Regions from separate parts of the Paraglaciecola sp. T6c genome, predicted to be linked through region 2. Evidence: riboswitches for the same ligand, from Rfam matches in the RefSeq annotation. Region 2 holds a riboswitch; the other holds the start of a gene.
What was found. Region 2 has a riboswitch for thiamine pyrophosphate ahead of thiC (phosphomethylpyrimidine synthase ThiC). Riboswitches for the same ligand answer to the same signal wherever they lie in the genome.

Region 1: another riboswitch for thiamine pyrophosphate. It lies ahead of PATL_RS06875 (TonB-dependent receptor); the one in region 2 lies ahead of thiC (phosphomethylpyrimidine synthase ThiC).

Annotation. Positions count from the first base shown of each region.
Region 1 covers NC_008228.1:1,616,713-1,622,832, reverse strand. The annotation lists gene PATL_RS06890 (choline/ethanolamine kinase family protein) at 1-391, opposite strand, end outside; gene pnuC (nicotinamide riboside transporter PnuC) at 369-1,016, opposite strand; gene PATL_RS06880 (hypothetical protein) at 1,016-1,273, opposite strand; gene PATL_RS06875 (TonB-dependent receptor) at 1,289-3,352, opposite strand; TPP riboswitch at 3,427-3,531, opposite strand; gene PATL_RS06870 (hypothetical protein) at 3,618-4,523, opposite strand; gene PATL_RS06865 (acyl-CoA thioesterase) at 4,523-4,930, opposite strand; gene PATL_RS06860 (tRNA(Met) cytidine acetyltransferase TmcA) at 4,998-6,120, shown strand, end outside.
Region 2 covers NC_008228.1:2,333,399-2,339,518, reverse strand. The annotation lists gene thiC (phosphomethylpyrimidine synthase ThiC) at 1-1,799, opposite strand, end outside; TPP riboswitch at 1,855-1,955, opposite strand; gene PATL_RS09840 (RNA recognition motif domain-containing protein) at 2,457-2,726, shown strand; gene PATL_RS09835 (TetR/AcrR family transcriptional regulator) at 3,633-4,253, shown strand; gene PATL_RS09830 (NADH:flavin oxidoreductase) at 4,345-5,448, shown strand; gene PATL_RS09825 (MFS transporter) at 5,573-6,120, shown strand, end outside.

The DNA.
Region 1 (6,120 bases), 720 kb from region 2:
CTTCAATATCTAAGCTATGAATGCGATGCAATGCATCAGCCAACTGACACGCTTTAATGTCTTCGCTCAGAGTGCTGTTTTCCAAAGTATGACTTTGTACCCAAGCATCTAATTGAAAACCAGCGGCCGTTGACAGGTAGACCGGCTCACAGGCCATCCCTTTCTGCCAGACCGCTTTTTGAATATCGAATAGCTGTTGACGATCAAGTTGATTTACCTGATCAGATTCGAACATTTTCATAAAAAATCGACCAGAAGGAGTGGTTAAACAATAACTTGTATTAACCGCCCCGGCCTTTTGAACTGGCTTTACGCTAAATCCATCTCGGCAGAGCGCTAGACTTGTTAGCTCAGCCAATACAGCTGAGTTAAGCTGATGCCGATGGGGCATAAGGCCTACCTACATGCTGTTGGCGCCAATTGATATAACCATATACCGCAAATAACACATAAAAAATAAAGAGTGCCCCCGTTAGATACATCTCTTTCGCGAAATACAAGTAACAGGCAAAGCTATTGATCACAATCCAATAAAGCCAGTTTTCTAACACTTTGTGCGCGACCATCATAGTGGTGTAAACACTGAATACTGTGATAAAAGCATCTAGGTAAAGGTATTGAGAGTCCAACCACATACTAGCAAAAACGGTCAGACCAAACGCGATACACGTTAATAACACTAATCGCACCAGGTGCTTTTGAATAGACCAGCTTTGAATGGGGATCTCGTCATCTTCACGCTGCTTCCATTGTTGCCAACCATATACCGCCATTAACAAGTAATAGGCGTTCAGTAAGGTATGAAACAGCAACGAAACTTCCCAAAATAACCAAGTATAAATGCCAGTGCTTACCAGTGCACAAGGCCAGCACCAGATATTTTCTCTCGCTGCTAGCCACACATAAGCAACAGCGAGTATTACCGCCGTTGCTTCTAACCAAGCCGTTGCTTCTAGCCAAGGTAGTGCAACAAACTGCTGAGCAATATTATTGAACAGCTCGATTAAGCCTTGCATTACACATCGCTGCTCATTTTGTCACCATTTAAGAACTTGCATACAAATATTGCCTGCCCGACTTCCTGATGACTGCGCTGCATTTCTTTAGCGAGTACTTGCATGGTTGCCAAATAGTCCCCGCTCACTAAAGTACTGGTAGCACTGGTGACTACCTTCAAGTGACCGTATTCATTCAAGCGGTCGATAAAAGTTTGGATCGGCTCAAGGTACTGTTCGTTTAACGGGTACATTGAAATCTCTGCGACTAATTTCATTATTAGCTCCTCTTGCTAAAAGTTGTATTGAGCACTGATGCCCACTTGACGGCCATCTCCCAGTTGATAATAAGGCTCCGGAGTGGCGTAACCTTCTCGTGGGTCATTGTTGAATCCACCAAAACCACGGACGTAGTAAGTTCGGTCAAACACATTTTTTACCCACACAGAACACGACCAGTCTTGTACATCAAAACGCATCGCGGTATTGACCAACACATAAGATGGTGACTTTTCGTCGTGACCGTCAGAAAAGCGGTATTCGTCCTTACCATCTGCGTCTATCGTCCAACTGACTTGCTCAGACAACTGCACATTGGCGCCAATATTGAAGGTGTAGTTTGGTGCTTGGGCTTGGTCTTGCTTATCAACAACCGAGCCATCGGCTAGGGTATAATCTTCAAAAGTGGCATCAAGCCAACCGAAATTAGCGTGCAAATATACACTGTCGTTTACTTGCCAGCCTGACTCTAATTCATAACCCCAGTTAGTGCCTGTATCAGCATTACCTATGATGTCAATGAATGTGGCGCTACCGTCTTCACGAGTTTGTACATCATAATCACTGACTTGGGTGTCTTCACGGTCCATGTAGAAAACTGCCATGCGAATAAAGGCGTCGTAATTGATAAAGTTGCCCTTTACCCCAATTTCGTAGTTCCAATTGTACTCAGGTTGATAAATACGCTTGTCCGAGCTGACCCGCTCATCTGGATTAAAGCCAGCGGCTTTGTAGCCCCTTGATACGCTGGCATAAACAGAGGCGCTATCGATACTATAATCAAGCACGGCTTTACCGCCGATCAACGTTTTATCATTGCTTTGGGTGAAACCGCTTATATCGCTGTAGTCTATTTCAAAACGATCGGCGCGAAGGCCCAAGCGTAAACTAAGGGTGTCAGACAGTTCGGTATCGACTTGCGAATATACGGCGAGGTTGTCTTGTTGATAACGACTTGTAAAGTCACCGTCTGCATAGGTGTATTGGCGCAGTAAACTCTCATCCATGGATTTCGAATACAGGCCAAATAACCATTGAGTTGAGCCATTGAATAAAGTTGAGTTGTCGTTTGATAAAAAGCGTATGTCAACGTTATCTGTATCGCGCTCTCTGAAATAGCTGTCTACGGAAGAATACTCGTCAGGATGAAAGCCGACGTATGTCCAATCTTCATCGTAGCTGTAGCCCATATCTGAATCTGATTGACTCAAAATAACAAAAACATCCGTAAGCTCGGTGTTTATTTCCGTTTTTAGGCCTAGGGCATGAGTTTTTTGGCGGTCGAAACCCGGTTCATCAGCACGTGATTCTCGAGTATTTTCCAGAGAAAACGCGTCATAACCGTTATCTATATCGAAATATTGATAATTAAGGTCGAAGGTCAACCAATCTGCAGGCAGATATTTCAGTTTTACTCTTGAGGTAAATTCATCTAGGTTATCGGTGTCGTCACGATTTAAAAAAGTATTCTGTACAAAACCATCACTCTTAAACTGTTGAACCGCCACACGATAGAATAGATTATCCGTTATGGCATTGCCGTAAGCGCCGCCTACACTCCATGTATTTTGCTCGGCAAGTGAAAATGATAATTTACCGCTTTGATCCGGTCCGGCATCAACGGTTTTAACCTTAATAACCCCGGCCATGGCACTTGCCCCAAACTCGGTCGCTTGTGGGCCGCGCAAAATTTCAACTTGTTCCACATCAAACAAGGTGCCCACACCTGCAATACCAGAGAAGTCAAAGTCATCCACTAGAAATCCAACAGATGGGTTACTTGGCTCTGAAAATTGGCTGCGCTCACCGATACCGCGAATTTGAATGAATCGCCCGCGAGATGCACCACTGGCAAAGTTGATATTGGCGCCAACATTTAAAATATCTTCAAGGTGTTGCGCTTGGCGAGCTTCAATTTGTGAATCGCTTAATATGGTTGCGCTTGCAGGGATGAACATTAACGCTTGCTGGCGAAAATCTGAGCTAACAGTAATACGTTCAATGTCTTTGGACTCATCAGCGTGGCTGGCGAAACTTGATGCTATGGATAGAGCAAGTAAGGTAGAACAAAACTTCATTGGGATCTCTTCAGTAAAGGTTGAAAAGATCCGGCTTTGCGGCAGATAAATGGGAGATGTTTACATTTTTGAAATGCGAACGAAATAACCATTCCTACGCCGGTATTATCCGGATCAGGTGTAAGGGTCATATCTCTTAAGAGACAAATCTCAGCCTTTCGGCACCCCTTGGTAGTTAACAAAATGAATCTCGACAGTGTTAACGGCGACAGTGTAGCAATACTGTCATCCAGCGCAAGCGCTGATTATTCGCATAAACATGACGTTAGGTCGCTTTATGACTCGCTAGTTTTAACTTAACTAATTTACTACTGCTAAAAATTGAAGATTCTTGAGTAAACCAAATTTGCCCAGATGGATGAGCGCACACACCTTCTACCTGCCCGTACCCTGGTAACGGTATGGTTTCAATTAATGTGAAATTTTTATCTAGTAGCACTATAAATGGATCACCAAAGCCTACGCGTTTCGAAGGATAACCAACCAAGACATACCGCTCGTTCATTTTGTCGTAATCCGCACCGGTGATCACACCTGGAATGCCTTTTACTGAGATGTGAGCGCTGAGTTTTTGTTTACTTTCATTTTTATCTACCAGATACACGTTGAGAACATCGGTACGCCAGCTTTTTGAAAATAAGACTAAGTCATCACCCACAGCGACTAACGCCTCTGCATCAAAGTCATGATTAAGCGACTCGTTTGCTTTGTGATTATTCCCTTCGTAAGACACACTAAGTTTTTTGGTTTTCGCTTTATCCATTTCATTTCGGGGTAACTTGTATATAAATACATTTTTCCGTGTCCCTCGATTGTTGCCTATATCACCCACATAGAAAAATTTGTCATCTGCAGTCAGGGCTTCCCAATCTTTATTTTTGACATTGTCTGGGCTGCGCAGAGACAAAATATCGCCGTCATCACTTAGTTGAAAAATAATAGGCGCATTGCCGGAATCATTAATACTGTAAATTTGATCTTTACCGGCACAATACAATGCCGAGCTTTCTTCTAATTCACTCGGTAAAGAATGACTTTCAATAATTGAATAATCTGATTGCCCCGCTACGGCACAACTATTTATCGAGATAAAACTTATAGCAAACGCAAGCCAAATTTTTCCGGTAAATCGCGGAAGCTCGGCAACACGATAGAAAGAACCTAAATCCATTAAGTCAGTCCCTTCATTTCTAACCTTGCTCGTTCTTGCAGCTCATCAAACGTTTTACCGTGGGCGACGGGTAAGCGCGTTTCACGATCAACACGAACAAATACAATGTCGTCTGCTAAGCAGATCGTTTTCTTTGTTTCTTTATTTCTCACCAAGCAAGTAACCGTAATTGAAGTACGGCCCACCTTCTTGGTTTCTAGCCCAAACTCCACTACGTCACCTTGTAACGCTGGTGATTCAAAGCTGATTTCACCAATGTGTTTAGTGACTAATTGATTCGTTTCTAGCTGACAAATTGCGTATATCGCAGACTCTTCATCTATCCACTCCAGTGCCCTGCCCCCGAACAATGAGTTGGCATAATTAAGATCATTGGGCATCACTAATCGTCTTGATAAAAAGCGCATTCGTATTCCTTGGTAACATTGCTTAAACTGGCGATAATTTCGAGTTTATTGTACAGATAATATCAGCGTGGATTTACACTTTAAAATAGAAGATTGGGTTAAACAGCGGAAAAGCCATGTTTTTCACCGCCAATTGGTGATTGTGAGCGGTGCTAAAGAGTGGGCTGAAAAGCAGGCTGAAAACTTACTTATTAATGTCGAGTCTCTTGCGAGTAAGCATCTGTGGGTAGGTGATGCCCCTAGTACTTATCAAGAGGTTAATAGCGTAGATTATCGTCAACACTTAGGCAGAGAATATAACACTCTTATCTATAACTGTTACTCGGGGTTAAGTGCAAATGCACTTATGGCCTATAGCGGCACTATCAAAGCGAATGGGTTAATGATTTTAATTTGCCCTGAGCTGAAAAGCTGGTCTCAATATACCGATCCCCTTTCCAAAAAACGTTACTCATACGGCTATGCTCAATACTTGGAGCCAAGTCGGTTTATCAACCGTTTGATATCGATAATTGAAAAAGATCAGAACACGGTTGTTATTACCCCATCTTCGTTTCGTGGACACAATGCAGTCATTGCGCCAGAGCACCTTAATCGACAACTAGATAGCGCGACTTTAGAGCAAGATAAGGTTGTTAGTAGCATTATCAAAGCTGCGTCTGGACACAGAAATCGCCCCTTGGTGGTCACTGCAGATAGAGGTCGAGGCAAGTCCTCGGCGCTTGGTCGGGCTGCACGAGCTTTAATGTTAGAGCAAGAAAAAAGGATCCTTATTACTGCCCCGATTAAGCATAATGTCGAACAAGTATTTGCATTTGCCACCGCGCCAGAACGAAGCACCTCGAATAAGAATGGGAGTTTAGAATTTGTAGCACCTGACGCATTGGTGTCGGGGTGTTACCACGCAGACCTACTATTTGTTGATGAAGCTGCTGCAATCCCCCCCCCTATTTTAAAAACACTTTTAGATACATATCCTAGGGTTGTTTTAAGCTCAACTGTCCATGGATACGAGGGCGCAGGTAGAGGATTTGAATTACGTTTCAAGCCATACTTAGAAACTGCGCACAAAGGTTGGAAAAGCCTAACTCTTAGCACGCCGATACGTTGGTATGTAAATGACTGTTTAGAGCATTTTTGGTTTACTGTTTTTATCATGCAAGACTCCAATTCAAGTTCACACGCCCAGC
Region 2 (6,120 bases):
TTCAAATCCGCTGAATATTCGCGCACCTCTTGAGAGATTTTCATAGAGCAGAATTTAGGCCCACACATAGAGCAAAAATGGGCGACCTTCGCTGCATCTTTAGGCAAGGTTTCGTCATGAAATGCGCGGGCAGTATCAGGGTCTAGGCCTAAATTAAACTGATCGACCCAACGAAATTCAAAACGCGCCTTAGACAGTAAATCGTCGCGGTAGCGAGCGCCTGGGTGACCTTTAGCAATATCCGCTGCGTGAGCGGCAATTTTATACGCCATGATCCCTTGCTTAACATCATCTTTGTTCGGCAAGCCTAAATGCTCTTTGGGGGTTACGTAGCACAGCATTGCACAACCATACCAACCAATGATCGCAGCCCCTATTCCACTCGTAATATGATCGTAGCCAGGGGCGATGTCGGTAGTCAGCGGGCCAAGCGTATAAAATGGTGCTTCATGACAATGTTCGAGTTGCATATCCATATTTTCTTTAATCATATGCATAGGCACATGACCTGGGCCTTCGATCATAGTTTGTACATCGTGTTTCCAGGCAATTTTAGTCAGCTCACCAAGCGTAATCAGCTCGGCAAATTGCGCTTCATCGTTAGCATCGGCTAATGAGCCTGGACGCAAGCCATCACCGAGGGAAAAGCTCACGTCATATGCTTTCATGATGTGGCAAATGTCTTCAAAATGGGTGTATAAAAAATTTTCTTGATGGTGAGCAATGCACCATTTTGCCATGATAGAACCACCACGGGAGACGATGCCTGTAACGCGGTCCACCGTCATAGGAATATGATGCAACCGCACCCCAGCATGAATTGTGAAATAATCTACGCCCTGCTCGGCTTGCTCAATCAAGGTATCTCGAAACACTTCCCAGGTCAGGTCTTCAGCAACACCCTTGACCTTTTCTAACGCTTGATAAATAGGCACGGTGCCCACGGGAACGGGAGAGTTTCTAACGATATAGTCGCGAGTAGAGTGAATATTCTTGCCCGTTGACAAGTCCATAATGGTGTCGCCGCCCCAACGAATTGACCACACCAGCTTTTCGACTTCTTCTTCAATGGAAGAACGCAGTGCTGAGTTACCAATGTTGCCATTGATTTTAACCAGAAAGTTGCGCCCGATTATCATGGGTTCGAGTTCTGTATGGTTAATATTGGCTGGGATAATCGCTCTGCCTTCAGCCACTTCTTTGCGCACAAACTCTGGTGTAATGGGCTGCAAATTGGCTCCCAAAGAATTACCTTTTAGTCGCTTATTACGCTCATCCGTAGTGAACTCATTGCTTAGGGCTTCCCGAGCTTGGTTTTCGCGAACGGCAATATACTCCATTTCTTTGGTGATAATACCTTTGCGGGCATAATGCATTTGGCTGACATTTTTACCAGGTAAGGCACGTCTTGGCGTGCGCTGCAAAGCATCATTGTAATATTGAAAAGCGCGTTCTTGATCGAAGTGTCCGTTGTCTTGGGGTTGTACCTCACGACCTTGATATTGTTCAGTGTCGTTTCGAGACAATACCCACTCACTTCGCACATCAGCAATGCCTTTGTTGACGTCTATGTCTACGGTTTCATCGGTATAGGGACCTGAGGTATCGTACAAAGTGACGGCGGTCCCGTCGGTTAAACTGATTTCGCGCATGGGCACACGAACGCTAGGATCGTTAGGCGATGCAACATACACTTTTTTACTGGCTGGAAGGGGTGTGCGTGTAATTTTTTGACTTTCAGAGGAGGCACTAGCCGGTGCGTTAGCAACCGCTTCACTGGAAGAAAGGACAGTGTTCATTTTGTTTTCCTTAAAAAAATACAGGCGCGCGGAAAACGAAAACAAACATCCCTTGTGAGGATGTGCTGCTCATTCCTACGCCGATACTAGTCGGATCAGGTTCTACGGGTTTGTATTACTACATCTCAGCCAAAAAAGGCGCCCCGAGAGCGAGTGCGGATAATAGGACAACAAATTTAGAATTACTAGCCCCACGCCAAAGGAATTTATTTTACCCAAAAACACATATGTTGCTGACTTAAATAAAAGCACGATTGACACATTTAAACCAAAACCGCCTTAATTACAAAAACCTGTAAATTCGCTAAAAATACTGAATTTTGTCTATATAATCCCATGAAAATCATATTAAACACTTAAATTTGTGAAATTTAGAAGTGCTAAAAATTTAACGTTAACCGCTTTTAGCGACACGTTAACGAGGGCGATAGGATACAATTCGGACGAGCATTACCAAGGGTAGAGGTTCAAAAATATTTTATCCTAGAACAAAAAAAGTGAAGTCTTTTTCAATGACCTCACGCAAATTCGGAGTGAAGCTAGATAACAAGGATGTAAAAAACCACATCAAGGATCAACAGCCACTAGCATTAACCCGTATTGATACACAGCAAACGCTGTTATCATTAGCCCATTATTTTTTATAAGGGCGTTACCATGAAATTATTGATCCGCAATTTAGACCGAGCCACCACGCAAGACGAGCTTCGCACCCTTTTTGAAGGTTATGGTGTTGTTCAGTCATGCACTATTGTGATTGATCCCGCAACGCAAAGCTCAAAAGGCTTTGGCTTTGTTGAAATGCCAAAAGCAGGCGATGCAAAAGCCGCTACTATTAATCTGAACGGCCATACCTTAGGTGCAAATAAAATACGCGTGAAGAAAGCGGAAGAAAAGGCAACAGATAAACCAGAAGACACTGAGTAACGAATATTTACAGCAATAGCGAAAATATTATTAAAACCCGCTTCTGAGCGGGTTTTTCTTTGAGCGTTTATCTATCTTCTTACAATATTTATTTATCTTCTTACAGATTAAAGGCGCATTAATATTTGTCCGCTTACATCCGCTGACGCGTTACTCATGTCACAATTATTCAACTTTCGTGTTAGTAGCGCTCTTCTTATGCAAATGCCGTATTAGGCATGCAAACTGGATAATTTGCATTTGGACTACGAAGATCAAGTCTCAGAATTTACCAAGTAACCCTATCTTCGCGTTTAGGCGCAACAGACTGAAAATAGTAAAGCTCAGTTAGCGTCTTACTACCCGCTCTACTATCAAGGCTCCCTCAAGCGGATCAAACCAGGGCGATAGCTGATACAGCTGAACTTGCCTTGGCGACAATAATTACGACAACCGATTGCGACTCCGGCGATAGACCAATTGGTTGCATTGCTTAACGACTCTCTATGATGCACTTTGGTCAAGTGCTCTATTTAGCTGGAAAAATTCCCCAGACCCAGCTAAGCACAATGGTTACGCCCAAACCCGACGTTAATACTTATAAGTATTCCACTGTATCTACTCGACTCACTATTACTTTAAAAGTGAAACCAATTATTCAGATTCAAGTACGGATGCGCATCAAGGATTAACTATCTTACCCAAGTAATTAGCATTCCTTGAGTACTGCGCAATTATCACTGTCAAATTGAAGAGCAGTTAATAATAAAAAATCCATGGTAGTCCACTTATATCGAGACTGGCTTATGGGTGTTTTATTTTAAATTGACAGTGTCAATATAAAATATATTATGGGCGTCAAACACCGAAATAGTAAACCCAAGTGTATGCAAAAAATGTATGTGCCAGAAGCGCTAAAGAGCCTCAATGCCTAAAGTGTTAACGGATGAAGAGATACAGTGTTTTCGCAATCGAATGTGCGATCACGCCTTGGTTTCATTTGCTAAAAGTGGCGTAGAGGGTATTTCATTGCGCGGATTAGCCGCTGATTTACGTTGCAGTCGCACTACGCCCTATCGTTATTTTAAAAACAAGGCTGATATCCTTGCAGCGCTGCGCCAGCGTGAATTTGCACGGATTGCCGACACCCTCGAAAATGCTTTAGCCCAAGAGCCAACCCAAGATAAGCAGCTGAGCGCACTTTGCCATGCCTATTTTGATTTTGCATTGCAATATCCAGATTCCTATCGCGTCATGTATAGCGTAGCTCAGCCTGACTTAAGCAAATATGCAGCTCTTGAACGTGAGATTTTACGTAGTAGCGCGCCGATGCGCCAAGTGGTGAAGTCAGCGGTAAGCGCTGGGATCTTAAAAGGTGACCCAACAGATATATGTTATGTAGTTTGGGCCGGAGTCCACGGCTTGATATCGTTGCACTTATCGCACATGTTGGGTGAACAACGAGATATAGCGCAGCTTGCAACCGTCATGATTGAGTCCCTAGTGCGTTCAGTTAGCGTTGCACCCGCTTTATCAGTTTCAATTTAGGGATTCGAATGAAAGTTTCGAATTAGAGTTTCGAATTAGAGTTTCAAATTAGACAAAACTAACGAAAATAAACATTATCAAGGACAACACTATGAGTAACAAAGTAGACGCATTATTCGCCCCCTTTACCCACAAAGGCTTATCGCTAGATAACCGCGTAGTAATGGCCCCAATGACCCGTGAGTTTTCTCCTGGTGGAGTACCTACTTCAGACGTCGCCGATTATTATCGCCGCCGCGCACAAGGTGGAACAGGCTTAATTATCACCGAAGGCACGACCATAAACGATCCTGTGGCAACCATGAGTGATCGTATTCCTCAGTTTCATGGGGATGCTGCTCTTGCAGGATGGAAAAAGACCGTTGATGCAGTACACGGTGCCGGGGGTAAAATCATGCCTCAATTGTGGCACGTAGGCATGGCGCGCGTAGCGCAAAAAGCGCCGTTTCCTGAATTACCTAGCGTCGGCCCTTCTGGACTGTTCAAGCCAGGTAAACAAGGTGCTGAGCCAATGACCCAAGCACAAATTGAAACGGTTATTAACGGCTTTGCGACTGCAGCTGCGGATGCTCAGCGAATTGGTTTTGATGGTATTGAAATTCACGGTGCTCACGGATATTTAATTGATCAATTCTTCTGGGAAGGCACTAACCAACGTACTGACGAATGGGGTGGTAGCATGGCTAATCGCTCTCGTTTAGCGGTAGAAATTGTCAAAGCAATACGCGCAGCTACCTCACCTGACTTCCCCATCGTATTACGTTACTCACAATGGAAACAACAAGATTACAGCGCAAGGCTGGCTGAAACGCCGCAGTTACTTGAAGAGTTCTTAGCGCCCTTAAGTGATGCAGGTGTGGATATATTCCACTGCTCTCAGCGCCGTTACTGGGAAAATGAATTTGAAGGCAGCGATTTAAACCTTGCTGGCTGGACTAAAAAGCTCACCGGTAAACCCACTATATCCGTTGGCTCTGTGGGCTTGAATGAAGACTTTTTCAGTGCCTTTGCAGGTCAAGGTTCGAATACACGCTCTATCGATGATTTGATCGAGCGTATGGACAAGGGCGAGTTTGATTTAATTGCCGTGGGTCGTGCGTTACTGCAAGACGCAAACTGGACCAATAAAATTCGCAACGGAAAACTTGAAGAACTAGAACAGTATTCAGGTGAAGCGCTAACGACCTTAGTGTAAGTTAACGACCTTGATGTACATTAGCGACCTTAGTGTAAGTTAGCGACTTTGTCGTAATATTATCAGCGCTTTACATTTTCCAATGTGTAAAGCGCTTTAAATACAGTGTTCAAATTATCGTTTTATGACCCAATCAAACAATGATCAAGCCAGTGATGTAAACCATCCACGTGCAGCGAATGCGTTAGCCAAACGCACCTTATTGTTAGCTGCAGGCGCCATGGGATTTGCCCAAACCGTGCTGTTTGCCATACTCGCCCCCCTTGGGCGTGAAATTGGTTTAGTGGAAGTGCAAATCGGGGCCATTATTTCTTGTTCTTCGTTAACCATATTTTTGGTCAGTCCTTTGTGGGGACGCGCCAGTGACATGTGGGGCAGAAGAAAAGTCCTGCTGATTGGTTTGTTTGGCTATTCAGCAGGTACCATTTTATTCGCGGGTGTATTTCAAGCTGCCCTGCTGGGTTACCTGATCCCCCTTATTGCCCTTGCGCTTTTGATCACAACACGAGTAGCCAATGCGGTGGTGATGGCAGCGGTTTCTCCCTCAGCTAACGCTTACATGGCAGACATAACGACAGTACAAGATCGTATCAAAGGCATGGGAGCCATAGGCGCCGCAACCAATATTGGATCAATATTAGGCCCCGCCATAGGTGGTTTGTTGGCAAGTAT